4 regions of the Shinella sp. JR1-6 genome follow, and region 1 is predicted to be linked to each of the others. Evidence: predicted binding sites of a transcription regulator. Region 1 holds the regulator's gene; each other region holds the start of a gene.
The links. Region 1 encodes LexA, which represses DNA repair genes until DNA is damaged. Its sites were predicted from a motif close to TGTTCNNNNTGTGTTCNG; they were not measured.

Region 2: EXZ48_RS04695 (ImuA family protein) is a predicted target of LexA. The motif match lies at 2,681-2,698, and genes of this name have one in related genera.
Region 3: EXZ48_RS08790 (ATP-dependent helicase) is a predicted target of LexA. The motif match lies at 4,920-4,937, and genes of this name have one in related genera.
Region 4: EXZ48_RS29775 (PA0069 family radical SAM protein) is a predicted target of LexA. The motif match lies at 4,636-4,653, and genes of this name have one in related genera.

Annotation. Positions count from the first base shown of each region.
Region 1 covers NZ_SHMI01000005.1:166,789-174,381, forward strand. Annotated here, with positions in the region: gene gltA (citrate synthase) at 1-743, opposite strand, end outside; gene EXZ48_RS10730 (ComEC/Rec2 family competence protein) at 1,052-3,508, shown strand; gene lexA (transcriptional repressor LexA) at 3,502-4,227, opposite strand; gene EXZ48_RS10740 (helix-turn-helix domain-containing protein) at 4,555-5,130, opposite strand; gene EXZ48_RS10745 (helix-turn-helix domain-containing protein) at 5,443-6,504, shown strand; gene EXZ48_RS10750 (hypothetical protein) at 6,562-7,476, shown strand; gene EXZ48_RS10755 (AAA family ATPase) at 7,463-7,593, shown strand, end outside.
Region 2 covers NZ_SHMI01000002.1:438,576-446,168, forward strand. Annotated here, with positions in the region: gene EXZ48_RS04675 (DMT family transporter) at 1-584, shown strand, start outside; gene EXZ48_RS04680 (GlxA family transcriptional regulator) at 715-1,734, shown strand; gene EXZ48_RS04685 (hypothetical protein) at 1,823-2,149, shown strand; gene EXZ48_RS04690 (hypothetical protein) at 2,250-2,555, opposite strand; gene EXZ48_RS04695 (ImuA family protein) at 2,730-3,491, shown strand; gene EXZ48_RS04700 (DUF6504 family protein) at 3,403-4,926, shown strand; gene EXZ48_RS04705 (error-prone DNA polymerase) at 4,923-7,593, shown strand, end outside.
Region 3 covers NZ_SHMI01000004.1:235,906-243,498, forward strand. Annotated here, with positions in the region: gene EXZ48_RS08780 (DUF2778 domain-containing protein) at 1-454, shown strand, start outside; gene EXZ48_RS08785 (PAS domain-containing methyl-accepting chemotaxis protein) at 710-2,386, shown strand; gene EXZ48_RS08790 (ATP-dependent helicase) at 2,419-4,878, opposite strand; gene EXZ48_RS08795 (carboxymuconolactone decarboxylase family protein) at 4,981-5,394, opposite strand; gene EXZ48_RS08800 (cyclase family protein) at 5,443-6,264, opposite strand; gene EXZ48_RS08805 (efflux RND transporter periplasmic adaptor subunit) at 6,564-7,593, shown strand, end outside.
Region 4 covers NZ_SHMI01000031.1:36,660-44,252, forward strand. Annotated here, with positions in the region: gene EXZ48_RS29750 (tetratricopeptide repeat protein) at 1-1,449, shown strand, start outside; gene EXZ48_RS29755 (4-(cytidine 5'-diphospho)-2-C-methyl-D-erythritol kinase) at 1,456-2,367, shown strand; gene moaB (molybdenum cofactor biosynthesis protein B) at 2,354-2,902, shown strand; gene EXZ48_RS29765 (calcium-binding protein) at 2,980-3,972, shown strand; gene EXZ48_RS29770 (glycosyl transferase) at 4,009-4,539, opposite strand; gene EXZ48_RS29775 (PA0069 family radical SAM protein) at 4,711-5,868, shown strand; gene EXZ48_RS29780 (ribonuclease HII) at 6,106-6,774, shown strand; gene EXZ48_RS29785 (helix-turn-helix transcriptional regulator) at 6,852-7,166, shown strand; gene EXZ48_RS29790 (SRPBCC domain-containing protein) at 7,163-7,522, shown strand; gene EXZ48_RS29795 (ATP-dependent Clp protease proteolytic subunit) at 7,566-7,593, shown strand, end outside.

The sequences.
Region 1 (7,593 bases):
TTGGCGCCGGAGGAACCGGCGAGACGAACCGTCGAGGTGGAGGCGTTCTGCTCGTGGTCGGCATGCAGGATGAAAATGCGGTCCATGGCGCGCGAGAGCACCGGGTTGACCACATAGTCTTCGCAGGGCACGGCAAAACACATGCGCAGGAAGTTCGAGGCGTAGTCGAGGTCGTTCTTCGGGTAAACGAAGGGCTGGCCGATGTGGTACTTGTAGGCCATCGCGGCGATCGTCGGCATTTTGGCGATCATGCGCAGCGAGGCGACCATGCGCTGGTGCGGATCGGTGATGTCGGTCGAGTCGTGATAGAAGGCCGAGAGCGCGCCGACACAGCCGCACATGACGGCCATCGGGTGGGCGTCGCGACGGAAGCCGGTGAAGAATCGGCTCATCTGCTCGTGCACCATGGTGTGGTGCGTGACGCGGTAATCGAAATCGTCCTTCTGGGACTTGGTCGGCAGTTCGCCGTACAGCAGAAGGTAGCAGACTTCAAGGAAATCGCCGTGTTCGGCCAACTGTTCGATCGGATAGCCGCGATGCAGCAGAACGCCTTCGTCGCCGTCGATATAGGTGATCTTCGATTCGCAGGATGCGGTGGAGGTGAAGCCGGGATCGTAGGTGAAGGTGCCGGTGTTCTTGTACAGCGTGCCGATGTCGATCACATCGGGGCCGATCGTACCGGATCGCGTCGGCAGCTCAACCGCTTTGCCACCGACCGATACACCCGCGCTTGTTCCTGTCATAACGATCCTCCGTTGTTTCCAATGGCGGCACGAAGTTGTGCCGGAACCATGAACATGCTCGTTTTGCTAGCCCATTTGCACCTGCCTGCCAAGCGAGACGAAAGGCAAATTGTGCATTGCGAAAATAGGCTTTCCGGCAACGCAATATCTACCCTTTCCAGCAAGTTTCAAGCAACTTTTACGCGTGTTTCGCGAAATGCGGAGGTGGCATCCTTTCTGTCTTGCTTAGCACTTGTGACGGCCACTGCTGATTGAAGTTTCCATCATTCGGTTGCACAATGGCGGTGTGAACGGGTGGGGCCGGGATCATGGAGAAGGGCAAGGTCGCAGAACGGCGGGAGGTGCCCGAGGCGCATGCCTGGCGGGCGGCGCCTGACGATGCTCCTCTGCCGGTCCCGGCACGCGATCCGCCGGCCCGCAGGGGCAGGGTCGTGGTGCTTCTGACAGCGGCGGGGCGCTTGAGGAGTGCTTCCGAGACGCCGCAGACGTGGCGCGCCGCCTTCGCGCAGGAACGGGCACATGGCCATTTCTTCCTGTTCGTGCCGGTCTTCCTTGGTGCTGGAGCGGCCCTGTGGTTTTCCGCCGTTACTGATCCATCGCTTCCAGCACTGCTGCTTTTCGCTGCCTTCGCGTTCTGGCCCGCCTGGCGCTTCAGACATCGGGAGGATTGGACTGCGCTCGCCGCCGGGGCGATACTCTTCGTTCCGGTCGGCATGCTGCTGGCGGCGCTCGAAAGCGCGCGGCTCGATACGGTCGTGCTTGATGCGCCCGTTACCACCGATGTCAGCGGGCGGGTGCTGGCGCGCGAGAGTGACGAACGGGGTGCGATCCGCTACCGCATCGCGCTCGATACGACACGCGACCCGGTGCTCAAACGCCCGCCCGGCGTGGTGACGCTCCTCGCCCGCAGTCGGCATGCGCCGATCCCGATCGGCGGTGGGATAACCGGACGGGCACGGCTCGGGCCGCCCTCTGGCCCGGCGCTTTCCGGCCTCAACGACTTCGCCTTCGACGCCTATTTCGCCGGCACCGGCGCGGTCGGCTACTTCTATCAGGCCCCGCGTGCGGTTGCAGTGGCCGAGCCGGGCGTCGAGGGTCGGATTCGACAGACGGTCGCGACCTGGCGCAACAACCTCACCGAGCATATCCGCGGGCGGATTGGCGGCGATGCCGGCGCGATCGCCGCGGCCCTGGTGACGGCGGAGCAGCGGGCGATCAGCCCGGAAACGGTGGAGGCATTGCGAGAGGCGGGGCTTGCCCATGTGCTGGCCATTTCCGGGCTCAACATGGTGCTCGCCGCTGGCACTTTCCTCGTCGGCGCCCGCGTTCTGATGGCACTGATCCCGGGCTTTTCCGAACGCTATCCCGCCAAGAAGATTGCCGCCGCCGGCGCGCTCGTCATGGTGACGCTCTATATCCTCGTTTCGGGCGGTGCGATCTCCGCCGTGCGCTCGTGGATCATGATCTGCATCATGCTGGTGGCGGTGCTGTTCGGCCGTGCGGCGATCAGCCTGCGCAACGTGGCACTCTCGGCCATCGTCATCCTTGCCGTGACACCGTCGGCCGTCACCAATCCGGGCTTCCAGATGTCCTATGCCGCAACGCTCGGGCTCGTCGCCGGCTATGCGGCCTGGCGGGAACGTCCTGTCCGCCGCGAGGGCGAGGGAGGGCGCCTGAAACTGTTCGGTGGTGCGCTGGGGCGCTTCTTCGGCGGGCTGCTCCTGTCCTCGCTGATCGGCGGGTTCTCGACCCTGATCTATTCCATCGGCCATTTCCATCGCATCCCGGCCTATGGACTTGCCGGCAACTTGCTCGCCATGCCTGTCATCAGCGCGATCGTCATGCCCTTCGGCCTCATCGCCGTACTGCTCATGCCTTTCGGCCTCGATGGCGTGCCCTTCGCGATCATGGGCAAGGGCATCGAGTGGATGATCGCGCTGTCGACATGGGTTGCGAGCTGGAAGGGCGAGATCGTCACCGGCCGCATTCCCTCGATTGCGTTCCTGCTGATCGGCCTTGGTGGCGGGCTTGTCTGCATCCTGCGCACGCGGCTGCGCCATGCGGGAACGCTGCTTGTCGGGATCGGCCTCGCCATCGCCTGCTTTCCGGCTGGAGGTGCCACGCCGGAAGCGCTGGTGTCCGAGGATGGCCGCCTCGTTGCCATCCTTCGCGGCGAAACCGTCGCCACAAACCGGGCAAGACCGCCAGACTTCATCTATTCGCAGTGGCGGCGCGCCCTTCGGCTCGGCGAACTTGTAAAACCGGAGATCCGCAGAAGCGCCGGCTTGACCCTTGAAGAAGCCGTCAGCACCACGGGTGCTGCAGAAAGCCGAAACAAGCCCCGGCGCACGGCCGACCGGCAGAAGGCGAGGGACGCCATGGCGTCCGCGCTCGCGGAGGCCCGGGCCGGCAATGGCTTCGTCTGCGAGGCAAAGGCCTTCTGTGCCGCCGTCTCGCCAAGCGGCTGGCGGATCGTGACCCTCGACGACGTCGCCTTCCTGGGCACGGCCTGCGACGCTGCCGACCTCGTCGTCGTGTCCCTGGCCCTGCGGCTCGAGGCTTGCCGCTCGGGTGCGCGCCTGGTGACGGCGCGTCACCTGAGGCGAACCGGCGCCCTCGAAATCCACCCGGACGCCGAAGGCCTATCCAACATCTTTTCAGCTGCGCAGGTCACACCAGCCGTGGAAAGTCTCGACCGGCCCTGGGCCCGCCACCGCAGCTACGACTGGCGCACAGGCAGTTTCGATCCGCAGGGCGATCAGTGATAGCGGCGAATGAGGCCAACCAGCTTGCCCTGGATTTTTACCCGGTCCGGCCCGAAGATGCGGGTCTCGTAGGCGGGGTTTGCCGCTTCGAGCGCGATCGACGCGCCCTTGCGGCGGAAGCGCTTCAGCGTGGCTTCCTCGTCGTCGACAAGCGCCACGATGATTTCGCCGGGATTGGCGCTGCTCGCCGTGCGGATGATCACCGTGTCGCCATCGAGAATGCCGGCCTCGATCATCGAATCGCCCTTGACCTCCAGCGCATAGTGATCGCCGTTGCCGATCATCTCGGCTGGAACGGTGATGTCATGGGTGTTGTTCTGGATGGCGGAGATCGGCACGCCGGCAGCGATGCGGCCCATGACAGGAACGGAGACGGATGAGGAAACCTCGGCCACGGGCGTGCGCCGCGGCGGGGCGGCGACGGGAGCGGGGGGCTGCTTGCCGCGACTGCCCTCGATGACGGCAGGTGAAAAGCCGCGGCGCGGCTGCAGGCTCTGGGCATAGGCTTCGGGAAGCTTTATCACCTCGAGCGCGCGGGCCCGGTTCGGCAGGCGCCGGATGAAGCCGCGTTCCTCCAGCGCCGTGATGAGGCGGTGGATGCCCGATTTCGACGCGAGATCCAGCGCGTCCTTCATCTCGTCGAAGGAGGGAGGAATACCGGACTCCTTCATCCGTTCATGAATGAACAGGAGAAGTTCCTGTTGTTTCCGCGTGAGCATGGCTCCTCCACCGAGAATCGAGTGAAACAAATCCAGAACAGACACTATCTGTTCCATATGTGTTCTGCAAGGGGCTGCTGAAACAATAATAGTACTGGTGGAGGCGCGCGAGCTAATCCGGAATAGCGCGCATAGATAATCTGGAATTCAAAAACAGGCGCTGCCTTGTTTTTAAAGGGCTTTTGCCGCGAAAGTGGGGGTTCCCAATGCGCCAATTGGTAACCCCAAACACGGCCATTCCAGCGGATATAATAACTAATTGAAAATACAACGATTATTGCGGCCCTTAACCTTCATGGCCGATCACCCCACGTGGGATTGCGGACCCTATTGCGGACCCTGCTTTTTGCGGCGCTCCGTCCGGTTTTCAATTGCTCTTATGAAATGAGGTAAATCACTGCGGAAACTCTTTCGACCATACTCATCGAATGCGGCTTCATCCATCTTACCACTGTCAAGAAGCGACCGCCGCTCATGTCGAACCAATGCAAGGGTACGCAGAATTGCCGCCCCTAAGCTTTTCCCAGCCTCGGTTACCTCGCTCTCGCTCATGAACGCCAATTCCTCGGCCGCAAATTGACCGAGCAATTCAGCGATTATGGCCTCTCCGGCGATCTCAAAATCTCTGATTGTTAAATCTTCAAACTTAAAAAGCTGAACAAAATCTTCGCCCGACAGAGGCGTGCGATCTTCACCGAAGAGAAAGAAATCGATCTTGCGGCCAGTCTCTACAGTTAGCTGGAGGACTGCCTCGATTGGCAAGGAATTTCTGGATCGCCATGAGGAAACTGTTTTGTTTGAAACTCCAAGATGAGTAGCGAGATTGGCATCCGTGTTTATGCCACACGCCGCTTTCATCCGATCCAAAATCTCTGGCACATTTAACGTTGTCGCATCGCTCACAGGCACCCTCGTCTACAAAATGCGGACGGAGCCGCATGACATCTGCATTGTGCGGACATGCGGTCTGCATAATGCAGTTTTATCAAGGTGTGCCTTGAAATGAAAGCCAAATCCAAAACTCCTTCGAAGGAGCTTCTGGTCTACGTTCGCGTAGAGTTCATCCTTCAAGGTTCCTCCTTCAATGCATGGTGCAAAGCCAATGGCGTTGTTCGCAGGACCGCTGAACAGTCACTAAGCGGCGACATTTGTAGCGAGAACGCCAAACGTCTCGTGGAGACGATCTTGAAAGCTATCGAACGACGGGCGGCCTAAATGTCGAACTGGCTTACGGCAGACGACTTTGCCCAAGTGGCAGGAATATCATTTCGTAAAGCGCGCCGCGCACTTTCATTGGCAAGAAGCGGTCAGGTATGGCGGGGCGACGCCCTTGAAGTCCGCACCTTCCACGGCCGTGGCGGTCGCTCCGGCATCCAGTATCAGGTACGGGTTTCCAGCCTTCCGCCCCATCTTCAAGAGCATTTAAAGACCCTTCAAATAGCCGATAAAGCGGTTTTAAGCTTCCGCCTCGGTGACGATATGGCTCGGCTGGAACGCGCGTGGAAACACGACATCATCGCGCCGGCGCTGGAGCATCCGTACCGGAGCCCGGAACGCAAGGCCGAAATCGAGAAGCTGCACGGTACCTATCGGCTCGACTGGACCGGCCATAAACGCAAGCTCACCCAATCCACCCTATATGAGTGGATCAAGATTTTCGAAACAGAGGGATTTCAGGGCCTTGCGCAGAAAGTCCGGAGCGACAAGGGCGAAAAGAAAGCCCTAATCAACCGGGCGTGGATGCAGACGGTTCCCTTTGACGATATCGCCAAGGAAACCATTGCCGAGGATATCGTCCAGTTCATTCGCGGGCTGATCGTCAAAGGCACCACGCGCAAGCTGATCCGGTTCATGGCTTCTGCCGAGCTGCGCCGCCTCACCGCTGCATATGGTTATGTCGTCACCGATGAGACCGAGGCCACGAAGCTGTTTAATATCCCCGACAGCATCGTGTCGGCCGAAGCCCGGTTTAAGGCCGTCTATCGGCATAACTTCGACCGGAAAGCCAGCGAGGACAACAAGCCACGCATCCGTCGCACGATAGCTGGTCGCCAGCCCATGGAGATTGTGGTGATGGACGTGCACCATATCAATGTGATGGTGCGCCGGAATAACGGCACGGTCGCGAGCCCTAAGTTTCTGGCCTTCCACGATGTGGCGACGAACCGTGTTTTCGGGGAACTCGTCTTTCTCAACGAGCGCGGCGGCGTGCGCAACGTCGATGTGATCGAGGCATTCAAGCGTATGTGCCAGCATCCGGCCTTCGGCATGCCGTAGAAGCTCTATTGCGACAATGGCTCCGAATACCGTTTTGCCGACTACCTTGAGGACGCCTTGAAGCTGAATTGCAGCATCACGCCTTACACGGCAGAGGATCGTAACCGTGTCATCCGGGCGAGGGCCTATAACGCATCCGCTAAGGTGGTTGAAGGCTTCTTCCGCCAGATGAACCAGCAATATTTTCGACATATTCCCGGCTGGATCGACGACAACCGCATGAACCCGAAGCGCCGGGAACTCGGCAAGCCGATGCCTCCATACGAGAACGGCTTTGACGAATTCTGCAAACTGGTTTTCCAGCTTCTGAAGACCTACGAGGCATTGCCTCAGGGAGGCGCGCTTGCCGGCAAGTCGCCGTCGCAGGCTTTCGAGGGGCATGTGAAGGCCGGATGGGCTTCCACGCTGATAGACGACAGCCAGTTCTACATGGCCTTCGCCAAGCCGGAGCGCCGCAAGCTGGAAAAGCACGCCTTCAGCCTCGGCGGGCGGTTGTGGACCGGACCGGAACTCGACAGGTGCTTTGAAACCACTGTCATCGTCCGCGTCCCTGCCTATCACGGCTTCAATGAGTTGCTGGTGGAAACCGTCCAGGGCGAGCGCATCGGATGGGCCACGCCGGATTGCGAATTCCTCTATGATGATCCTCGCGGTGCACAGACCAGCGCGGCGCGCGATAAAAACCGTAAGCAGGCGCTCCGCAAGATGCAGCGTTCCGTGCCTGAAATCGACGTTCTCGGCAAGTTGATCGAGATCGGCGAGGGGGCAGCGCAAATCGTTCCAAACGCGCCAGCCGGGGTGATCTCGGTCGATCTGGACGGCGGCGGCAGCCACGCCATCGTTCCTGTACGTTCTGCGAAAAAGACCCGCCAGCAATTGGAAGAGAAACAGCGGGAAATGGATGAGGCCCGGTCGCTGCTTGTTCGCGCCGCCGCCGCTCACAATCAAAGGAAGTACGATGGAACTCATTAAGCCATATGTGCCGGCGAGGGAGTACTTCGTGGAGATCAGCGCCGTTAAGCGCATTCGCGACGGGCTAGATTACACCATGAATTTCGGAGAGCCGGTGCAAGTTGTAAGCGATCCCGG
Region 2 (7,593 bases), on a different contig from region 1:
CCCATTCCATCGTCTTCGTCGGGCTGCTGCCGCTGGCGACTGCCTTTTTCGGCGTGCTGCGTGGCGGAGAGCGGCCGAAGCCGCTGTTCTGGCTGTTCTCCGGCATCGGCAGCGCTACGGTGGTGGGCTTCGCGCTGAGTTCGGGCGGGGACGTCTCGCTCGTCGGCGACCTGCTGATGGTCGCCGCCATCATCGCCTGTGGTCTGGGCTATGCGGAAGGGGCGAAACTCTCGCGCACGCTCGGCGGCTGGCAGGTCATCTCCTGGGCGCTGATCCTCTCTCTGCCGTTGATGGCGGTGATCGCCCTCTTCTCGCTGCCCGCGACATTCTCCGGTATTGACGGCGCCGCCTGGGCGGGGCTTGCCTATGTCTCGGTCTTCAGCATGTTGATCGGTTTCGTCTTCTGGTATCGGGGCCTTGCGCTTGGCGGCATCGCGGCCGTGGGGCAGCTACAGCTACTCCAGCCCTTCTTCGGTCTCCTGCTTGCCGCCGGCCTGCTGCATGAGCGTGTGAGCCCGTTGATGCTGGTCACGACGCTCGCCATCGTGCTGTGCGTTGCCGGCGCGCGCAAATTCGCGCGGTAGCGAAAGCTGCCCGGGACCGGCAGCCCGCGGCGTTCGGGGAATGGAGGTGGCGGGCGAAATCTGCTATGGCTCTTGCCAGCGGCTCGTGCCTTCGGCGATAGTGTCGGGCGGAACGGCCTGGGAGAGCTGGATGGCGGCAGATGTTCGGACGTCGAAGGAGATGAACGGTGCCCTGGCGCCGAAGGCGCTGCGCGTCGGCTTCATCCTGTCGAAAAGTTTCACCCTGTCCGCCTTCGCGCTGTTCGTCGATACGCTGCGGCTGGCCAGCGACAGCGAGGATCGCTCGCGCCGCGTCCATTGTGACTGGGACGTTTTGAGCAGCACACGCAACTTCATCACCTCCTCGAGCGGCATCCAGGTCGCCCCGACCGCGCCCTTCGCCGATCCCTCCTGTTTCGACTACATTGCCGTCGTCGGCGGTCTCCTGTCGGTGGAAGAGCCCATAGACAGCTATGCCCAGGCCTATCTGCGCAAGGCGGCCCAGGCCGGCGTCGGGCTGATCGGCCTCTGTACGGGCAGCTTCATCCTGGCCGAGGCGGGCCTCCTCAAGGGGCATACGGCCTGCGTCAGCTGGCTGCACCACCGTGATTTCCGCGGCCGTTTTCCCGATATCGAGGCGACGTCGGAGCAGATCTTCCGTTTTGACGGCAAGGTTGCCACCTGTGCCGGCGGCAGCAGCGTCGCCGATCTTGCCGCAACGCTCGTGCGCCACCACGTCGGCGAGGCGGCCGAGCGCAATGCGCTGGAAATCCTGCAGATCCGCCACCGGCGGGATGCGACCGACGTGCAGCCGCGCAATCCGCTCGGCCTTGAAGCCCGCGACCGTCGCGTTCACCTCGCCATCATGATGATGGAACAGCACACCGAGGACCTCCTGTCGATCGACAGCATCGCCACCATGACGGGCGTCTCCCGCCGCCAGCTCGAGCGGCTGTTCGAGGGCGATATGGGGGCTTCGCCGAGTGCGATCTATATGAAGATCCGCATGGCCGCCGCGCTCACCATGGTGATGCGCACCAACAAGCCATTGATCGAGATCGCGCTCGAGACCGGTTTCGAAAGCCTGTCGCACTTCACCCGCCGCTTCCGTGCCGCCTTCGGCGATACGCCCTCGCAGATCCGCCGCGACGGCCGCCGCCAGGCGGGCTGAGAGGCAAAACGCCCGGCCGCCGGGAACCAAGCCGCGCGAAAACCGTTCGGTCTCTATTGCTGACAAGAGACTGTAACGGGAGACCGCAATGGCAAGCACCAACGACGTCCAATCCCAGATTTCCGCCCTGCGCGCAGAGATCGCCCAGCTCCAGAAGGACCTTGGCGAGCGTGGCAGCGAAGCCTATGAGACCATCCGCGACCGCGCCGGGAATGCCGTGGAGGCTGCTCGCCCGGCCGTTCGTTCGGCAACGAAATATGTGCGCAACGAAGGTGCTGCCGTTGCGCAGGCGGCGCGCGAGCATCCCGCGGCACTCTCCACGGTCGTCTTGACCGCAGGCCTTGCCGGTGTCGTCCTCGGCTATCTGCTCGGCTCGCTTGAAAGCGAACCGCCGCGCCGGCAGCGCTGGTTCTGAGCCGACAAAAGCCCGGCTTGGCCGGGCTTTTTCATGCTGTGAGGAAACGGGGGCAAGACGCGGGTTTCCCTGGTTTTCCTCGTATCCCCGGGCACGCATGTCACCGGTGGCGAAGACCGAAGAGATAACCGATGAAGGCGGCGCCGGCCAGCGCGGCGAGCGGGTTGGCCTGAATGGTCTGGCGCACCTCGTCACGCAGCGATTCCGCCTTTGCGACCGCCAGCTGGCCGGTTCCTTCGGCGATCAGCCCTGCGGATTCCTTCAGCCGGCTGATTTCCGCCTTCAGGGCCTCGATCTGCTCGTTCACCGTCGCTTCCGCCGCTGCCGCGCGGGCGTCTTCCGAAATGCTGTCGCGCCCCTCAACGACGCCGAGCGTACGCTTTCCGGTGCTCTTTTCGTCAGCCATGGACATGTCTCCTGGATTTGATGGAATGGCGAAAGGAAGAACTTTTGCCGCGCCACTTGGTTCCCACCGATGATTCAAACTGTGATCTTTCCGGCGCGATCAGGCGATTGACTCTTACAGAATTTGAGAACAAAAAGAGAACATATAGCCTTTCAACCGGGAGCCGCCAAGCCGATGTCCGCCTCCGCCCATGCCGTTGTCGCGGACCTGCGCGACCGCATCCGGCAGTTCGACGGCCGCGCCCAGCGCGACCGGGCGGTGCTGCCCTTCGGTGTGCCCGAAATCGACGAGCGGCTGCCGGGCGGCGGGCTGGCGCTGGCCAGCCTGCACGAGATCTGCGGTGGCGGTGACGATGCCGTCGAGGCCAGCGCCGCCATGCTCTTTGCCGCCGGCATCGCCGCGCGCACCAAGGGGCAGGTGCTCTGGTGCCTGACGCGGCCCGATCTTTTCGCGCCGGCGCTGGCGCAGGCGGGGCTTGCGCCGGGCCGTGTCCTCTATGTGGAGGCGGGTGACGAGAAGAGCCTGCTCCTCTGTTTCGAAGAGGGGCTGCGCCATGGCGGGCTCGGGGCCGTCGTTGCCGAGGTGGCGCGCCTGTCGATGACCGCCTCGCGCCGCCTGCAGCTTGCCGCGGAGGCCGGCGGCACGCTCGGTCTTGCCCTGCGCCGCTTCCGCCACCGCAAGGAGACGGAGGTCCTTGCGCAGCCCTCCGCCGCGGTGACGCGCTGGCGGGTCTATATGCGGCCCTCCGTTTCCCTTCCCGTGCCCGGCATCGGCCGGGCGCAATGGCTGCTGAAACTGGCCCGTTGCCGGGCCGGCGAGGCGGCGGACTTTGATGTGGAGGCCACCGATGCCGAGGGTCGTATCGCTTTTTCTTCCCGGCTGGCCGATCGATCGCCTGCGGCGGGCGCTCGGCACTTCGGCGCCGCCGCCGGATAGCCGGCTCGTGCTTGTCGGCCGTGACGGGGCGCGCCGCATCCTGACGGCGGTGAGCCGGCCGGCCGAGCAGGCGGGCCTGCGCGTCGGCATGCCGCTCACCAAGGCCCATGCGCTGCTGCCCGGGGTTCTCACCATGCCGGCCGACCCCGTGGCCGATGCCGCCGCCTTGGGCCGCCTCGCGCTCTGGGCGATGCAGCACTATGCACCCATCGTCGCCCCGGACGCGCCCGACGGTCTCGTTATCGATACGACCGGTGCCGATCACCTGCATGGCGGCGAAGCGCACATGCTGACCGGCCTCGTCAATCGTCTTGCCGCCTCCGGCATCTTTGCCCGCGCCGCCATCGCCGACAGCTGGGGCGCGGCCCATGCCGCCGCCCGCTTCCTCGCCGATCCTGTCTGTATCATTCCGCCGGGCAGGGCAGGTGAGGCCGTGTCGCCCCTGCCGGTCACGGGATTGCGGATAGCGCCGGAAACGGTGGCTGGTCTCCACGTGCTCGGCTTCTCTACGATCGGTGAGGTGCTGGCCGTGCCGCGCGCGCCGCTCGTCCTGCGCTTCGGCTCGCTTCTCGGCCGCCGGCTCGACCAGCTCCAGGGCCGGATTTCGGAACCCGTCGATCCGCTGCGCGACCCGGAGCTCGTCACCGTCCGGAAGGTTTTCGGCGAGCCGATCGGCGCACCCGAAACCATCGCGCGCTACACGGCCAGCCTCGTGCACGATCTCTGTGCGGCGCTGGAAAAACGCGGTCTCGGTGCCCGCCGGCTCGATCTCCTCTTCCATCGTGTCGACAATTCTCTCCAGGCGATCCGTATCGGCACGGCACGGGCCGTGCGCGACGAAAGACAACTCATCCGTCTCCTGACGGACCGTCTCGAGACGATCGATCCCGGCTTCGGCATCGAGATCATGGACCTGACCGCGACGCTGGCCGAACCGCTCGTCCTGCAGCAGGCCGTCTCCTCCCTGATCGAGGCGGAGGAAGCGGACCTTGCCGGCCTTGTTGACGTGATCGTCAACCGCATCGGTGCCGCGCGCCTCTACCGCATCGCCCCGGTCGAAAGCGACGTGCCGGAACGTTCCTTCCGCCGCATTCCGCCGCTTTCGCCCGAAACCGGGGTGACCTGGCCAAGCCGCTGGCCGCGTCCTGCGCGCCTTCTGGCCCGGCCGGAGCCGGTCGAGGTCATGGCGCTCCTGCCCGACCATCCGCCCGCCTCCTTCACCTGGCGGGGCGTGCGGCGGCTGGTCAAGCGGGCCGATGGGCCGGAGCGCATCTTCGGCGAATGGTGGAAGCGCGATGCGGAACTGGCGGCCGTGCGGGATTATTTCCAGGTGGAAGACGCCGAGGGAGCGCGCTTCTGGCTCTTCCGCTCCGGCAATGAAGAGCAGGCGGCAAGCGGGGCCGGTCGCTGGTTCCTGCACGGGATTTTCGCATGAAACCGCGATATGCCGAGCTTCAGGTTACATCCCATTTCTCGTTCCTGCGCGGGGCGAGCAGCTGTGCGGACCTGTTCGCGCAGGCGAGCGCCCTCGGTATCGAGGCGCTGGCCGTCGTCGATCGCAACAGCCTTGCCGGCGTCGTCCAGGCCTTCAAGGCGTCGTGCGAGCTTCCGGAGGATGTTCCGCCGGTGCGGCTGGTGGTCGGGTGCCGGCTCGACCTTGTCGATGGCATGTCGCTGCTTGTCTACCCGACCGACCGCGCCGCCTATGGCCGTCTCTGCCGCCTGCTCACCATCGGCAAGAAGAAGGCCGGCAAGGGCAAGTGCCATCTCGACTGGTCCGACGTCGTCGACTGGAACGAGGGCCTTCTTGCCGTGCTGGTGCCCGACGAGGCGGACGAGACCGCCGCCTTTCATCTGCGTCGCCTGCGCGAGCATTTCAGGGGCCGCTGCTATCTCGCCCTCACGCTCCGCCGCCGGCCGAACGACCAGCTGCGATTGTTCGACCTCTCCAACCTCGCCGCCCGCCATGGCGTTCCCACCGTCGTCACCAATGATGTGCTCTACCACGAACCCGCCCGGCGCATGCTGCAGGACATCGTCACCTGCATCCGCCACAACGTCGCCATCGACAATGCCGGCTTCCTGCGTGAACGTCATGCCGATCGCTATCTGAAGCCGCCGGAGGAAATGCACCGGCTTTTCAAGCGCTATCCGGAGGCGCTGCGGCGGACGCTGGAGATTGTCGAACGCTGCCGGTTCTCGCTGGCCGAGCTGAAGTACCAGTATCCGGACGAGAAGGAATATTCGCATCTGACGCCGCAGGAAGCGCTTGAGAAATATACCTGGGAGGGGGCGGCCAGGCGCTATCCCGGCGGCGTGCCGGAGACGGTGCGCGACAAGCTTCTCTACGAATTGCGGCTCATCGAGAAGATGGAATACGCGCCCTATTTCCTCACCGTGAATTCCATCGTCCACCATGCCCGCAACCTGCCGGTCCCGATCCTCTGCCAGGGTCGGGGATCGGCTGCAAACAGCGCCGTCTGTTTCGTCCTTGGGATCACGGCGATCGACCCGATGGAGAATGGCAGCCTTCTCTTCGAGCGCTTCGTCTCGGAACAGCGCGGCGAGCCGCCCGATATCGACGTGGATTTCGAGCACGAGCGCCGGGAGGAAGTGATCCAGTGGATCTACGATACCTACGGTACGGACCGCTCCGCACTCTGCGCCACCGTCATCCGTTATCGCTCGCGCGCGGCCATGCGGGATGTCGGACGCGCGCTCGGCATGCCGGAGGACGTGTTGAAGGCACTCTCTTCGCAAGTCTGGGGCTGGTCGCACGACTTGCCGCAAGGCCATGCCAATGCGGTCGGGCTCAATGTGGATGACCGCCGTATCCGGCTGCTGTTCGAGCTCGCCCGCCAGTTGCTCAACGCGCCGCGCCACCTCTCGCAGCATCCCGGCGGTTTCGTGCTGACCCGCGACCGGCTGGATGATCTCGTGCCGATCGAGCCGGCGGCGATGGATGCGCGCCAGGTGATCGAGTGGGACAAGGACGACATCGAGTATCTCAACTTCATGAAGGTGGACGTGCTGGCGCTCGGCATGCTCACCTGCATGCGCCGCGCCTTCGACTTCCTGCAAGAGCACAAGGGCGAGAGCTATACGCTGGCCACCATCCCCGCGGGCGATGCCGCGACCTACGAGATGATTTCAAAGGCCGACACGATCGGCACTTTTCAGATCGAGAGCCGGGCGCAGATGTCCATGCTGCCGCGCCTCAAGCCGAAGGAATTTTATGACATCGTCATCCAGGTGGCGATCGTGCGGCCGGGGCCGATCCAGGGGGACATGGTGCATCCCTATCTGCGGCGGCGGCAGGGTTTGGAGAAGGTGGAATATCCCAAGGCTGCTTTCGAGAAGGTCCTCAAAAGAACCCTCGGCGTGCCGCTGTTTCAGGAGCAGGCGATGCAGGTGGCGATCGAATGCGCCGGCTTCGAGCCAGGCCGGGCCGATCAACTCCGCCGCGCTATGGCGACCTTCAAGCAAACGGGTGGCGTGGACAAGTTCCGGGACGAATTGACCAATGGCATGGTTGGCAAAGGATACACCCGTGACTTTGCCGAACGAATGTGCCGCCAGCTCGAAGGGTTCGGCTCCTATGGTTTCCCGGAGAGCCATGCCTACAGTTTCGCGATCATCGCCTATGCCTCTGCCTGGATGAAGTGCCATCACCCGGAGATCTTCTGCGCGGCCCTGCTCAATTCCCAGCCGATGGGATTTTACGCCCCGGCGCAGATCGTGCGCGATGCACGCGAGCATGGGGTGGAGGTGCGGCCGGTCTGTGTCAATGCCAGCCGCTGGGATTGCACGCTGGAGCCGGCAGAGGCGGGGCGCCTTGCTGTTCGACTCGGATTACGGCTTGTGAAGGGCCTTGATAACAAGGAGATGGCCAGATTTGTTGCGGAAAGAGGTGAGGAGCCGTTTGCCTCTGTCGATGATCTGTGGCGCCGCACCAAGCTGGCATCCGACACGCTGGTGCGGCTCGCCGAGGCGGATACCTTCCGGCCGTCGCTCGCGCTCTCCCGCCGCGAGGCGCTCTGGGCTCTTCGTGGTTTGCGGGACGAGCCGCTCCCGCTGTTTTCCGCGGCGGCCGAGCGGGAGG
Region 3 (7,593 bases), on a different contig from region 1:
CGCAAGTGGCACCGGCTGGCCGGGGCGCGGCACGCGGGTCGCGATCTACGACGTCTCCAATGCGACGGTCTACATGCCCGACGGCACGAAGCTGCGCGCGCATTCCGGTATCGGCAAGATGCGCGACAACCCGCGCTACGAACATGTCAAGATGACCGGGCCGACGCCCGCCGGTATCTATCGTCTGAAGATGCGCGAGCGGCGCTTCCACGGCGTCGAGGCAATCCGCATGACGTCGATCGACGGACGTGACCCGAAGAACCGTACGGGCCTCCTGACGCACACCAACCTGCTGCGCGGCCAGAAGGGCTCGCATGGCTGCGTCGCCTTCCAGAACTACGAGCCATTCCTCAATGCCTTCAAGCGCGGTCACATCACGATGATGGTCGTGGTGCCGGAGCTGCCGTCCTCCCGCACGCAGCTTGCCGCCCTTTACCGCAAGGCCGGTGCCTGACTGCCTTCCGCTTGATGGGCTGAAATCCGAGCCGGCGCCCTGCAGCGCCGGTTTTTTATTGGAATGCGGTTTCTTGCGTTTTTCCAAGAATCTTATGCCAATGATCTATTTGGTTTATCAAACGCTAAGAATTTCGCGTCAAATTTGGCCAGTGTCATTTTAGGGGTCTTGGAGAAGCCGGGACCGCACTGAGGGTAGGAACCAGACGTGACCGCTTTCGATTTTGGATTGAACGCCCGCGCCGTACTTGCTGCGATGGATCGCTCCCAGGCGATCATCGAATTCGACCTGACCGGCAGGATACTGCATGCCAACGAGAATTTCCTGCAGGCCGTTGGCTACCAGCTTTCCGAGGTCGTCGGCCAGCACCACCGCATGTTCGTCGATCCGGTGGAGGCGCAGTCGAAGGACTATGCGGCCTTCTGGGCGCGGCTTGCCGAGGGCCATTTCGACCGGCGCCAGTACAAGCGCGTTGCCAAGGGCGGCCGCGAGATCTGGATCGAAGCCTCCTACAATCCGGTCTTCCGGGGCGGCAAGCCCGTGAAGGTGGTGAAGTTCGCCACCGACATCACGACGGTCAAGCTGAAGGCCATGGAGGACGAGGGCAAGCTTGCGGCACTCAGCCGCGCGCAGGCGATCATCGAGTTCACGCCGAAGGGAGACATCCTCGGTGCCAACGAGAATTTCCTCGCGGCGCTCGGCTACGATCTCACGGAGATCACCGGTCGCCACCACTCGATGTTCTGCATGCCCGACCATGTCGCAAGCCCGGAATACCGGATGTTCTGGCAGCGGCTGGCGGAAGGCCATTTCGTCGCCGACCAGTTTACACGCATCACCAAGAGTGGCGCCAAGATCCATATCCAGGCGTCCTACAACCCGATCCTCGACGCCGACGGCAAGGTCTTCAAGGTCGTTAAGTTCGCAACCGACGTGACGGAGCGTGTGAGGTCAATCGAGGAGATCGGCGCCGGCCTTGGCCGCCTGGCGGAATGCAACATCCGCATGACGATCGACCGCGCCTTCGTGCCGGAGTTCGAGCCGCTGCGGCGCGACTTCAACAACTCGATCGGCGCCTTCCAGGAAACCCTCTCGAAGGTTCTCGACCAGACCTACATCCAGAACCGGAGCGGACAGGAGATGCGCAAGGCGGCCGAAGATCTCTCCGAGCGCACGCGACAGCAGGCCGTTGCGCTGGAGGAGACGGCCGCTGCCCTCACGGAGGCGACCGTCGCGGTGCGTTCCTCGACCGACCGTACGCGGGAAACGCGCAAGCTCGTGCGGGATGCGCGCGCCTCTGCCAACATGTCGGCCAGTGTCGTGAGCAACACGGTCAGCGCCATGCAGCGCATCGAAGCGGCCTCCGCCGAAATCGGCCAGATCATCGGGGTCATCGATGAAATCGCCTTCCAGACCAACCTGCTCGCGCTGAACGCCGGTGTCGAGGCGGCGCGCGCCGGCGAGGCGGGCAGGGGCTTTGCGGTGGTGGCGCAGGAGGTGCGCGAACTGGCGCAGCGTTCCGCCAAGGCGGCACGCGAGATCAAGAAGCTGATCACCAATTCCAGCACGGAAGTGCATGAGGGCGTGCGTCTCGTCGGCGAGACAGGCCGCGCGCTGCAGGAGATCGAAAGCTTCGTCGCGGAGATCGATCACAACGTGGATGCCATCGCGACATCCGCTGCCGAGCAGGCCAGCGGCCTCGAGGAGATCAGTGCCGCCGTGTCCGACGTCGACCGGATCACGCAGGAAAACGCGGCCATGGTGGAGCACACGACGGCGACAAGCCAGTCGCTGGCGGAAGGCGCAATAACCCTGAGCGAACTCGTGAACCGCTTCCAGCTGAACCGTCGTGCCCGTCGCCGTGACGGTAGCGAGGTCTGGACGCCGGAAGAGCGCGCGGCCCGGCTCGGCCATATCCGCAAAGCATCCTGAAAAACGAGGGACGGGGTCGCAATGCGGCCCCGTCAGGCCTTGTTGACGAAGCCGTCCAGGACACGCTTCTGGCCGGCGCGGTCGAAGTCGATCGTCAGCTTGTTGCCTTCGATCGCCGCCACGTTGCCATTGCCGAATTTCATGTGGAAGACCCGGTCGCCGATCGCAAATTTCGATGGCTCGCTTACCGTCGATTTCGCCACCAGCTCGCCGTCGATGGTGCGGGCGCGCGGCCCGCTCTCGCCATAGCCGATGCGCTCGACTGCATGGCCGGAGCGCGAGCCCCAGTTGTCGCGGGTCGCATCCGTGCGGTTCGCCTGGGCGCGGCGCCAGCCGGGCGTCGAATAGGCGTTCTGGAAGGGCTCCTGCTTGTCGAAGCGTGACTGGCCGTAGCCGCCGCCGCGACCGTAGCCGCCATAGGATTGCTCGACTTCGGCAACCTCGACATGAGCTTCCGGCAGCTCGTCGAGGAAGCGCGAGGGCAGGGTCGTCTGCCACAGGCCGTGGATGCGGCGATTCGAGACGAACCAGATGTGGCAGCGGCGCTTGGCCCGCGTGATGCCGACATAGGCAAGGCGCCGTTCTTCCTCAAGGCCCGAACGGCCGCCCTCGTCGAGCGAGCGTTGGTGCGGGAAGAGGCCTTCCTCCCAGCCGGGCAGGAACACGGTCTCGAATTCGAGGCCCTTGGCCGAGTGCAGCGTCATAATCGAGACGGCGTCGAGTTCGGCGTTCTGCTCGGCATCCATGACGAGCGAAACGTGATCCAGGAAGCCGCGCATCGATTCGAAGGCCTCCATCGAGCGGATGAGTTCCTTCAGGTTTTCGAGGCGGCCCGGTCCTTCCGCCGACTTGTCGGCCTGCCACATGGCGGTGTAACCGCTCTCCTCGAGGATCTGCTCGGCAAGCTCGGTGTGCGGCATGGTCTCCAGCAGCGACTGCCAGCGGCGGAAATCGGTGACGACGTCGAAGAGCGCCTTGCGAGCCTTCGGCTTCAGCTCGTCCGTCTCGATGATATCGGCGGCTGCGGCGAGCATCGGGATGTCGCGGGCGCGGGCATAGTCGTGCAGGTTGCGGATCGTCGTGTCGCCGAGGCCGCGCTTCGGCGTGTTGACGATGCGCTCGAAGGCGAGGTCGTCGGCCGGCTGGCTGACCAGGCGGAAATAGGCCATGGCATCGCGGATTTCGAGGCGCTCGTAGAAGCGCGGGCCGCCGATGACGCGGTAGTTTAGGCCGAGCGTGACGAAGCGGTCTTCGAATTCGCGCATCTGGAAGGACGCACGAACGAGGATCGCCATGTCGTTCAGCTTGTGCTCCTTGCGCTGGAGCTGTTCGATCTCCTCGCCGACGGCGCGGGCCTCTTCCTCCGAATCCCAGGCGGCATGCACGACGACCTTGTCGTCTTCGGGGTCGCGCCGGTCGGTGAACAGCGTCTTGCCGAGGCGGTCCTCGTTGTGGGCGATGAGGTGGCCGGCCGCACCGAGGATATGGGCGGCGGAGCGGTAGTTGCGCTCCAGCTTGACGACCTTGGCGCCCGGGAAATCCTTCTCGAAGCGCAGGATGTTGTCCACTTCCGCACCGCGCCAGCCATAGATCGACTGGTCGTCGTCGCCGACGCAGCAGACGTTCTGCGGCGTGCCTTTCGGCCGCTGTGCGAGCAGGCGCAGCCACATGTATTGCGCCGTGTTGGTGTCCTGGTACTCGTCGACCAGAATGTAGCGGAATTTCTGGTGGTACTCGGCGAGCACATCCGGATTGGCGCGGAACAGGCGGATCGGGTGCAGCAGCAGGTCGCCGAAGTCGCAGGCGTTCAGCGTCTTCAGGCGGTTCTGGTAGGCGATGTAGAGTTCGCGGCCCTTGCCGTTGGCGAAGGCGCGGGCATCGCCCTCCGGGATCTGCGCGGGATCGAGGCCCTTGTTCTTCCAGCCGTCGATCATGCCGGCGAACTGCTTTGCCGGCCAGCGTTTGTCGTCGATGCCCTCGGCCTGGATGATCTGCTTGACCAGCCGCACCACATCGTCGGTGTCGAGGATGGAGAAATCCGACTTGAGGCCGACGAGTTCGGCGTGGCGCCGCAGGAGCTTCACGCCGATCGAGTGGAAGGTGCCGAGCCAGGGCATGCCCTCGACGGCCCCGCCGACGAGGAGGCCGATGCGCTCCTTCATCTCGCGTGCCGCCTTGTTGGTGAAGGTCACGGCCAGCATCTGGCTGGGGAAGGCGCGGCCGGTGGCGAGGATATGGGCGATGCGGGTGGTCAGCACGCGCGTCTTGCCGGTACCGGCGCCGGCAAGCACCAGCACGGGTCCGTCGAGCGTTTCCACCGCCTCGCGCTGCTCTGGGTTGAGGCCGGAGAGATAATCCGGCGCCCGGTGCGCGTCGCGGGCCGCCATGGCACGCGCGGCGATGCCGCCCGTCGGCTTGGCCGGTGCTGCGGGCTTGCCGGCCAGCTGCGGGTCCTCGTCGAAGAAGGGAATGTCGTCGTAACCGCTGATCATGCGGCTCAATGTAGTGATTCGGTCCCGAAAGGCCAGTTTTCCGTTCTGCTTTTATTCCACGGGGGAAAAGAATGGCCGGAAGATTGTGGAAAGCGGCGCTGTTCAGGCCTGTCGGCGGTCCGCATCGAAGACGTCGTCCACGGGCACCTGCAGGGCGGTGGCGAGCTGGTTCGTCTTGCCGGCAAGCGAGACGATGGCCAGGAGTTCGGCATAGTGCGCGTCCGTCATGCCCTTGGCTTTCGCCGCCGCGGTGTGGGAGTGGACACAATAGCTGCAGCCGTTCGTTATCGAGACCGCGATATAGAGCATCTCCTTGACGAGCGGATCGAGCGTCGAGGGTGTCGCCATGACGACCTTCACCTCCGCCCAGGTGCGCTCCAGGAGCGCCGGGTCGAAGGCGAGGTAGCGCCACATGTTGTTGACGAAGTCCGACTTGCGGGTGGCGCGGATGTCATCGAACACCGCCTTGACGCGCGGATCGGTTTCCAGATTGTCGGCGGGCTTGACGGTGCTCATGAGCGTCTCCGAGGAATGGGCCGGCGGAAAACCGCCGGCCGGAAGGGATCAGGCGAGGGCGATGACACGGGACGGGCCACCCGTGCCGCCGCGCACCTTGGGTGCGCCGACGATGAGGGTTGCGCCCTTGGCCGGAAGCTTGTCCAGATTGGCGGCCGCTTCAAGGCCCCAGCGGCCCGAGGGCAGCCAGGAATAGTGCGTGGCGAAATCCGGGGAGATGCCGTGGTCGAGCGAAAGCGTATCGACGGCGATGCCGACGGCGCTCGAATTTTCCGCAAGGTACTGCACCGCTTCGACATGGAAGCCGGGGAAGTGCAATTTCCCCTCGCCATCGGCATTGCGGAACTTGTCGGTGCCGAGGTGCTTGTCCCAGCCGGAAAGAAGGGCAACGCAGGCCTTTTCCGGCAGGTCGCCATTGGCGGATATCCAGGCCTTGATGTCATCCGGCGTCAGCTGCGCATCGGCATTGGCGGCGGCCTTTTCCCGGATGTCGATGACGGCGAGGGGCACGACCAGATCGGATACCGGGATTTCCGCCACGGATGTGCCGTCCTCGGTAAAATGCAGCGGCGCATCGAGATGGGTGCCGGTGTGCTCGTTGTACCGGAGTTCGAAGATGTTGAACTTGTGTTCCTTGTAGTTGAATTTCTGCTCGCGCCAGAACTGCTGCGGCCCGAAAAAGGTCGGGAACTCCTCATAGAGTTCGTGGGTGAGGTCCGTCGCCTTCGTCGGTGCCTGGGCCAGTGCCGGGCTCAGCGCGCCGCTACCTGCGGCAGCGACCGTTGCTGCTCCGGCGGCGGCGGCGCGGAAAAAGCTTCTCCTCGAAAGCATGCGGTTCTTGACGGTATCGATGACGCAGGCGTCACACATGGAATTCCCCCTGTCGTTCAATGCGTTGATGAAAGAATACTGAAATAGGGCTTGGCCGCTAGGGCCGGGAAAAAGCTATCACAAGTGTTGGAGGCGTCCAGTCATGCACGTGCTCGCAAAAAGCGCGGCGAGGGAAGATTTCTCCACCTTTTCTTACATTTCGGTAACAGAGCGGGCCACCAATCTTACATTTCGGTAATGAACGCATTCTTTCATTGCTCGTTCATTTTCAAAGCGGGATACTTGGCCTATGTCGCGCCGCAACAGGCGACGGTTCGCTTCCTTCGGAGACAGATTGCATGCGGGTTTGGAAACAGCTCCTCATAAGCCTTGGCGTCCTTTCGGCCGGGGTCTTGCTCTGGGGTCGCTTCGTGCCCGGGGCAAACGCCACGCTGCAGGCCACGGGTCTGCCGGGGTCGCTCGTGGCGGTCATCGCGCCGGCCGGCGACGGTGAGGCGCAGGGCGGCCGCGAAGGTGGTCGCCGCGGCGGTTTCGGTGGCGGACCGGCGCTTGTCGCCACCAAACCTGCCGCCATGTCGGTCGTCAACGACCGGCTGAACGCCATCGGCGACGGCGAGGCGATCCGCACCGTGACCGTCACGCCCTATGCCACCGGCAACCTCACGGAAGTGCTGGTGAAGTCCGGCGAACGGGTGGAGCAGGGCCAGGTGATCGCCCGCCTCGACAGCGACGAGCAACGCATCGCAGCCGATCAGGCGCGCGTGGCGCGCGACAGCGCCCGGCAGAAGCTGACGCGGATCGAGAACCTGAAATCCACCATGAGCATTGCCGAATTGCAGGACGCCCAGACGGCGGTGCAGGCTGCGGAACTGGCACTGCAGAATGCCGAGCTGACGCTGCGCCGCCGCGACATCACCGCGCCCTATGGCGGTGTCGTCGGCATCATCTCCGTCAATCCCGGCGACTATGTCACCACAGCCTCGGCGATCGCCCGCATCGACGACCGCTCGGAAATCCTCGTCGATTTCTGGGTTCCGGAGCGGTTTGCGACAAGCATGCGTGTCGGTGGCGCCGTGACGGCGACGGCGGTCGCGCGGCCGGGCGAGACCTTTACGGGCGAGGTGCAGGCGATCGACAACCGCATCGACCAGGAAAGCCGAACACTGCGCGTGCGCGCCCAGATCGACAACCCCGAGGATCTCCTGCGCGCGGGCATGTCCTTCCAGGTGACCATGCGCTTTGCCGGCGACCTTTATCCGAGCGTCGATCCGCTTTCCGTGCAGTGGAGCGCCGATGGCTCCTATGTCTGGCGCGTCAAGGATGAAAAGGTCGAGCGCGTGCCGGTTCACATCGTGCAGCGCAATCCGG
Region 4 (7,593 bases), on a different contig from region 1:
AAGCGCGAATACAAGAGCGCCGAAAAGATCCTCGTCTACAAGGGACCGAACGACCTCGACCGCATGATGAACGACCTCCTGCTCGCCTGGGCCAAGTTCGGCGACGGCAAGTCGAAGGAAGCGATCAAGCTGATCGGCGGCATGGAGGGACCGGACTGGCTGGCCATCTTCAAGAACTACCATGCCGGGGCGCTGGCCGCCGCGGCCGGCGACAAGGCGACGGCGCGTGCGCGCCTCAACGACGCCATTCTCGACCGCAACGGCGCCAGCGCCGCGCCGGACACCTTCATCCGCGCCGTGATGGCGCTTGCCCGTCTCGAGGCTCATGAGGGCAACAAGCAGAAGGCGCTCGATGCCATCTCGGTCGGCGACAACTTCATCACCAGCTATGCGCCGCTGAAGGCGCTGCGCCAGAGCATCGAAGCCGGCGAAAAGCAGGAACAGCAGGTCCGCAACGCTGCACAGGGCGCTGCCGCCGTGCTCTTCTCCATCGGCGGCGCGCTCAACCGCGACGGCGCGGAAGACATCGTCTCGCTCTATCTTCAGGCCGCCCGCGCGCTCGACCCCGACAGCGACGACATGCTGGTGCTGCTCGGCGGGCTGGCCGAGAACCAGAAGAAGCCGGAGCGGGCGATCGAGTATTACCGCGCCGTGCCGGAAAAATCGCCGATGCGGCGCATTTCCGAGCTGCAGCTCGGCCTCAACCTCGCCGATACCGGCAAGGTTCCCGAGGCGAAGAAGCACCTTCAGGCACTGATCGAGGCCGATCCGTCGGACCTTCGTTCCTACCTCGCGCTCGGCAGCGTGCTGTCGGATGCCAAGGACTACAAGGACATGGCCGCGCTTTACGATCGCGCTGTCACCGCCATCGGCCCCGTTCCGACGCGCAACCACTGGAGCATCTTCTTCCAGCGCGGCATCGCCTATGAGCGCCTGAAGGAATGGGAGAAGGCCGAGCCGAGCTTCCGCAAGGCGCTGGAGCTGAACCCGGAGCAGCCGCAGGTGCTGAACTATCTCGGCTATTCCTGGGTCGACATGAACATGAACCTCGACGAAGGCCTGGACATGATCCGACGGGCCGTCAGCATCAAGCCGGATGACGGCTATATCGTCGATTCGCTCGGTTGGGCCTACTACCGCCTCGACCGCTTCTCCGACGCCGTGGCGGAGCTGGAGCGGGCGGCGGAACTGAAGGCCGGCGATCCGACGATCAACGACCATCTGGGTGACGCCTACTGGCGCGTCGGCCGCAAGCTGGAAGCCACCTTCCAGTGGAACCGCGCACTCGGCCTGAAGCCGGAAGAGGCGGAAATCCCGAAGATCAAGCTGAAGATCGAGAACGGCCTGCCGGAGCTGAAGAAGACCGAGCCGGCCTCCGCCGAAGCCAAGGACGAAAAGCCGGTGCAGAACCCCTCGCCCGAGGGCACGGCGGCCGACCGCAAGTCCTGACGCCCTATGGCTGACGCCGACGCCTTGTCGGGGTTTGCGGTGGTCGAGCCGGCCCCGGCCAAGATCAACCTCGCGCTTGCCGTCACCGGCCGGCGCGAGGATGGCTACCACCTCCTCGACAGTCTCGTGACCTTCACCGCCTTCGGCGACCGCATCGGCCTTGCGCCTGCCGCCGAGGACCGCTTCACCCTGTCCGGCCGTTTTGGCGAAGCGCTTTCGGCCGACGCCGACAACCTCGTGACCCGCGCCCGCGACCGGCTGCGTGCAGCGCTCGCCCCGATAGGCCAGGCGACCCCGCCCGTGCACATTCATCTCGAGAAGAACCTGCCCATCGCGTCGGGCATCGGCGGCGGCTCGGCGGACGCGGCCGCGACGCTGCGCGGCCTCCTCTCGCTGTGGCGGGCGGTTCTGCCTGGCGACACGCTGGAGGCGCTTGCCCTCGGCCTTGGCGCCGACGTGCCGATGTGCCTTGCCAACCGTCCGCTGCTCGCGCGCGGCATCGGCGAGGCAATCACCCCCGTCGCCCTGCCGGCCCTTCCCATGGTGCTGGCCAATCCGCTCGTCGGCGTTTCGACGCCTGCCGTCTTCAAGGCACTCGCCTCGCGGAACAACCCGCCGCTTGCCCTTGCGGGCGCCGCTGGCTGGGCGGAGGCGCTTGCGGGCCTGCGCAATGACCTGGAGCCCCCTGCCCGCACGCTCTGCCCGGAGATCGTCGCGCTCTCCGAAAGCCTTGCGACAACAGGTCCCGGCCTGGTGCGCATGTCCGGTTCCGGCGCGACCTGCTTTGCGCTATACGATACGGACACGGCCGCAAGAGGCGCGGCAGCGGCACTCGCGCGTCGGCATCCGCACTGGTTTTTCACCGCCACGCGCACGCTTGAAGCGAAAGGCAAAGGAGCCGACGATGGCGCATGTTGACGAGACGAGACCCTTCATTCCCGTCGGCATCGCCGTGCTCACCGTCTCCGACACGCGCACGCTCGACACGGACCGTTCCGGCGACACGCTGGTCGCACGCATCACCGAGGCCGGGCACCGCCTTGCCGACCGCGCCATCGTGACGGACGACGTGGCCGCGATCCGCGCCAAGGTGGAAGCCTGGACGCGCGACGACGCGGTGGATGTGGTCATCACCACGGGCGGCACGGGCTTTACCGGCCGCGACGTGACGCCGGAGGCACTGGAACCGTTGTTCGAAAAGCGCATGGACGGATTTTCAGAAGTCTTCCACCGCATCTCCTACGACAAGATCGGCACCTCGACGATCCAGTCGCGCGCGACCGGCGGCGTTCTCAACGCCACCTTCATCTTCGCGCTGCCGGGCTCGCCAGGCGCCTGCAAGGACGCCTGGGACGGCATCCTGAAGGCGCAGCTCGACTATCGCCACATGCCCTGCAACTTCGTGGAAATCATGCCGCGGCTCGACGAGCACCTGAAGCGCACGCCCGGCTGACCTGTTCCCCGGGGGACTGCGCGCCTCCCGCCGCACCCCTATGACTTTCCCGGCATCACGGAGCTGAGGAGAGACAAATGGCACGCACGATCACCGGAACCAACGGCGCAGACCGCATCGTCCAGGGCGGCAACATCAACAACACCGAACTGACGATCTTCGCCCGCGGCGGCGCGGACACCATCATCCTCAACCGCACCGACGATTTCGGCGGCCGCAACCAGGTCGATGCCGGCAAGGGCAACGACAGCGTCGTCAACATGAAGGAAGACGGCAACGTCATCCTGCTCGGCGCCGGCAACGACACCTATGTGGGCACCGGCTTCGGCTCCTTCGTCAACGAGCGTGCCGATATCGTCAAGGGCGGCTCCGGCAACGACAAGATCGTCGTCAGCACCTTCAAGAGCAGCTATTTCGGCGAGAGCGGCAAGGACAGTTTCTTCTCCGTCGGCCAGCAGAACACCTTCCACGGCGGCTCGGGCACCGATTCGATCAGCTACATCGCGCGCGACGACGACACCGTGCTCGGCGGTTCCGGCGTCGCCATCGATCTCGGCGCAGGCCTGGCGCAGACCGGCGCCAATCGCTTCGAACGCCTCATCAGCATCGAGAATGCCGCCGGCACGGGCGTCGCGGACGCCATCGCCGGCTCCAGCGTCGGAAACGTCCTGAGGGGGCTTGGTGGCGACGACGAGATTGCCGGGCGCGGCGGCAACGACGTGCTCGTCGGCGGCCGAGGCCGGGACCTGCTGCAAGGCGACAGCGGTGCCGACCGGTTCGACTTCAACGGCGTGCTCGATACGGCGTCCGGCGCGCGACGCGACGTCATCCTCGATTTCAACAGCGGCGAAGGCGACCGCATCGACCTGCGCGACATCGATGCCGATGCCGGCCGCGGCGGCAACCAGGCCTTCGATTTCATCGGGGGGAACAGCTTTTCCGGAACGGCCGGAGAGCTGCGCTTTTCCGGCGGGATCGTTGCCGGCGACACCAATGGCGACGGCGCGGCCGATTTCGAAATCGAGCTTTCCGGCGTCGGCAGCGTCTTCCGCAGTGATTTCCTGCTCTGAGAAAGGCACGGCACGGCCGCCGTCAGCCGGGGTTGCTCAACCGATCTCCGCCCGCATGGCCTTTGCGACCCAGGCCGGCACCAGTTCCACGGCGAGGCGGCGAACGCCGGCGCCCGTGGCGATGTCGGCGAGCGTCATGCCGGTGCGCACGGCGGCCGAGGCCTGGCGCTTGCTGACGAGATACCCCTGCTCCAGCGGCGCGCGGCGGCGCGCAAGGCGCTGGAAGAACGGCCGGCGATGGCTGCGCGAGCCCAGGAACTGCGCCGGATTGCGGTTGACCGCCACATGGTCGACGACGGCGTCCACCCAGCCCGACATCGGCCGGGCACCCGGCTCCAGCAGCAGCAGCCAGTCGCCACGGGCGGAGCCCACCACGTCCTTCATGTCCCAGCTTGTCAGGAAGCGGCAACCCGCGGCGTCCGCCACCTCAGAGGAACCGTCGCGCGAGCCGTGATCGAGCACGATCACGTCGCGAACGACCCCCTCGACGGCGCCGGAAACCAGCGCCGACAGCGTCTGCGCAAGCTCGGCCTCATTGTCCCGGCATTCCATGATGATGGTCAGCATGTCCTCCCATACCGCATTGCAGCATCGATTTCCACCGCAGGCTTCCGTGATGTTTCCTGCATGGTTAGGCAGCATGGTTAGCGGCACCCTGAAATTTGTTCTTGCATTGTTCTCGTTCGCGCGATAGGAATATAGTCATTGAATCGGGGCCTGTCCCCGGCGGAGACACCCATGAACGATCTGGCCAGCCTCAGGCAGGGCGCCCTTGCGCCCGGCCATGCGAAAGACGTTGCCGAAGCGCTGATGGCCGAGACGGGCATGCGCGTCGAGAGCGAGCGCCGGCGCGGCCGGGGTGCGGGTCTCAATTTCACCGGCCGCTTCGAGCCGATGACGCGGGAGACCTTCGACGACGGCTGGCAGACGCTGGAGGAGCTGCCGCCCTTCCGCACCGAGGTGCAGGTGGAGAAGCCACGCACCATCATCACACGCAACGAATCGCCCGACATCCCCTTCGACCGGTCGATCAACCCCTATCGCGGCTGCGAACACGGCTGCATCTACTGCTTCGCACGGCCGACCCATGCCTTCATGGGTCTGTCCGCCGGCCTCGATTTCGAGGCGCGGCTGTTTGCCAAGCCGGATGCGCCGAAGCTGCTGGAACGGGAGCTTTCCAAGCCCGGCTATAAGCCGCGCGTCATCGCGATCGGCACCAACACCGATCCGTACCAGCCGATCGAGAAGGAATGGCGCATCATGCGGCAGATCCTCGAAGTGCTGGATGCCGCCAATCATCCGGTCTCGATCGTCACCAAGTCGGCGCTCGTGCTGCGCGACATCGACATCCTCTCGCGCATGGCGGCACGCGGCCTTGCCTGGGTCGGGCTATCCGTCACCACGCTCGACCGCAAGCTCGCCCGCACCATGGAGCCGCGCGCCGCAACGCCGCCGCGCCGGCTGGAGGCCATCCGCACGCTTTCGGAGGCCGGTATTCCCGTCGCCATCATGATGGCGCCGATCATTCCCGGCCTCAACGACCATGAGATCGAGCGGGTGCTCGATTCGGGCAAGGCCGCCGGGGCGCTGGAGGCGAGCTATGTGCTGCTCCGCCTGCCGCTGGAGGTGAGCCCCCTCTTCCGCGACTGGCTGCTGCGCCACTACCCGGACCGCTACCGCCATGTCATGTCGCTGGTGCGCTCCATGCGCGGCGGCAAGGACTACGACGCCGAGTTCGGCAAGCGCATGAAGGGCGCCGGTCCCTATGCCTGGCAGATCGCCCGCCGTTTCGAAATGGCGGCCAAGCGGCTGGAGTTGACCCGCACCCGCCGCAGCCTTGCCTGCGACCAGTTCGTGCCGCCCTCGGGCAGCGGCGTGCAGCTCTCGCTGCTGTGAGGCAGAAAGTTTTCCGCCCGCGTTCCCCAAAGCGTTTGGCAGGGCAAATCGCGCCGCCCTCCCGAAGGGACTGACAGCGCGGGGAGATCCGGTTCGGCCCGAGGCGGACGGACTGCAAAACGAAATCCCGCCGGGCGTCCGCGCCCGGCCTCTTCTTCCGGTCTGCCTTTCCCCGGGGCACACCGGCGCTCCTCCGGCGTCCGCCTCCTGCCGGAGGACTTGCAGGGAATCGGATGGATGTGCGAGGTTCGCCGCATGTCCCGTACCGCATCCTCCGATTCCCGCCTTCTTTTCGACCTGCCCGAAGGGCCGGATTTCCAGATGGAAATCGCCGCCCGCAAGCGCGGGATCTGGCCGGTGGCCGGCACGGACGAGGCCGGCCGCGGGCCTTTGGCAGGCCCCGTCGTCGCCGCTGCCGTGGTGCTCGACCCGGACAACATTCCCGCTGGGCTCAACGATTCCAAGCAGCTCAATGCCGCAAGGCGCGAGGCGCTCTTCACGCTGATCCTGCAGTCAGCCTTCGTCTCCGTCGCCTCCAGCTCATCGCGCCACATCGATACCAGCGACATCCGCAAGGCGAGCCTCGACGCCATGCGCCGCGCCGTGGCCGGCCTGGAGGTTGTGCCGAAACTCGTGCTTGCCGATGGCCGCGACGTGCCGCCGGGCCTTGCCTGCGAGGGCCGCGCCGTCGTCAAGGGCGATGCCCGCTCGCTCTCCATCGCCGCCGCCTCCATCATCGCCAAGGTGATGCGCGACCGCATGATGGCACGCGCCGAGGACACCTATCCCGGCTACGGCTTTGCCATCCATGCCGGCTATGCCACCGAGGTGCACCGCAAGGCCATCACCGCGATCGGCCCCTGCCGGCTGCACCGCATGAGCTTCCGCCCGCTCCGCCAGGACTGAACCCGGCGAAGACCGGCCGCTCCTGCCGGCATGAAGGGCCATTGCAAATCAAATAAGTCTATGCTTATCTCATTCTCATGATCGAGAACGAGATATTCAAGGCCCTTGCCGATCCTACGCGCCGCACGATCTTCGAGAAGCTGGCGGACGGCGCCATGAATGCCAGCGCCCTGCGCGAGGGCATGGAGATCAGCCAACCCGCCATGTCCCAGCATCTGGCGGCGCTGCGCAATGCAGGGCTGGTGCGCGAGGAACGGCAGGGGCGTTTCATCAACTACGAGGTCGATCCGGACGGGCTTGCGCTCATCGCCGGATGGCTCGCGAGGTACCGGGCCTACTGGCCGGCACGGATCGACGCCCTCAAGGATTTGCTGAAGGACATGGACCAATGAGCGACAGGCAGGCCGGGCAGGCAACGGATCTCGTGCTCGAATACGACCTCGACGCACCGACCGAAAAAGTGTGGCGGGCGATCAGCATTCCGGCCTTCCGCGAGCGGTGGCTGCCCGACGGCGCGCTTGCCGATGCCGAGCCGATCCTGGCGGCGCCCGGCGAGGAAATCCGCTTCAGGATGCGGGACCGGGAACCGCCCCATCTCGAAAGCGTCGTGGCGTTCCAGCTGCGCCCGAATGAACAGGGCGGCACCACGCTCCGGATCGTCCACGGCCTTGCGGACGCGCGCGCCGCGCCGCGCCCCCTCCACGACAATGGCAACGACAACGGGCGCACGCTGATGCGCGCCGCCTGACCTACCCCCTCCCCGAAACAATCCGGAAGACAGGAGTTCGCCCATGCGCGAAACGATGCAACTCGTCCCTA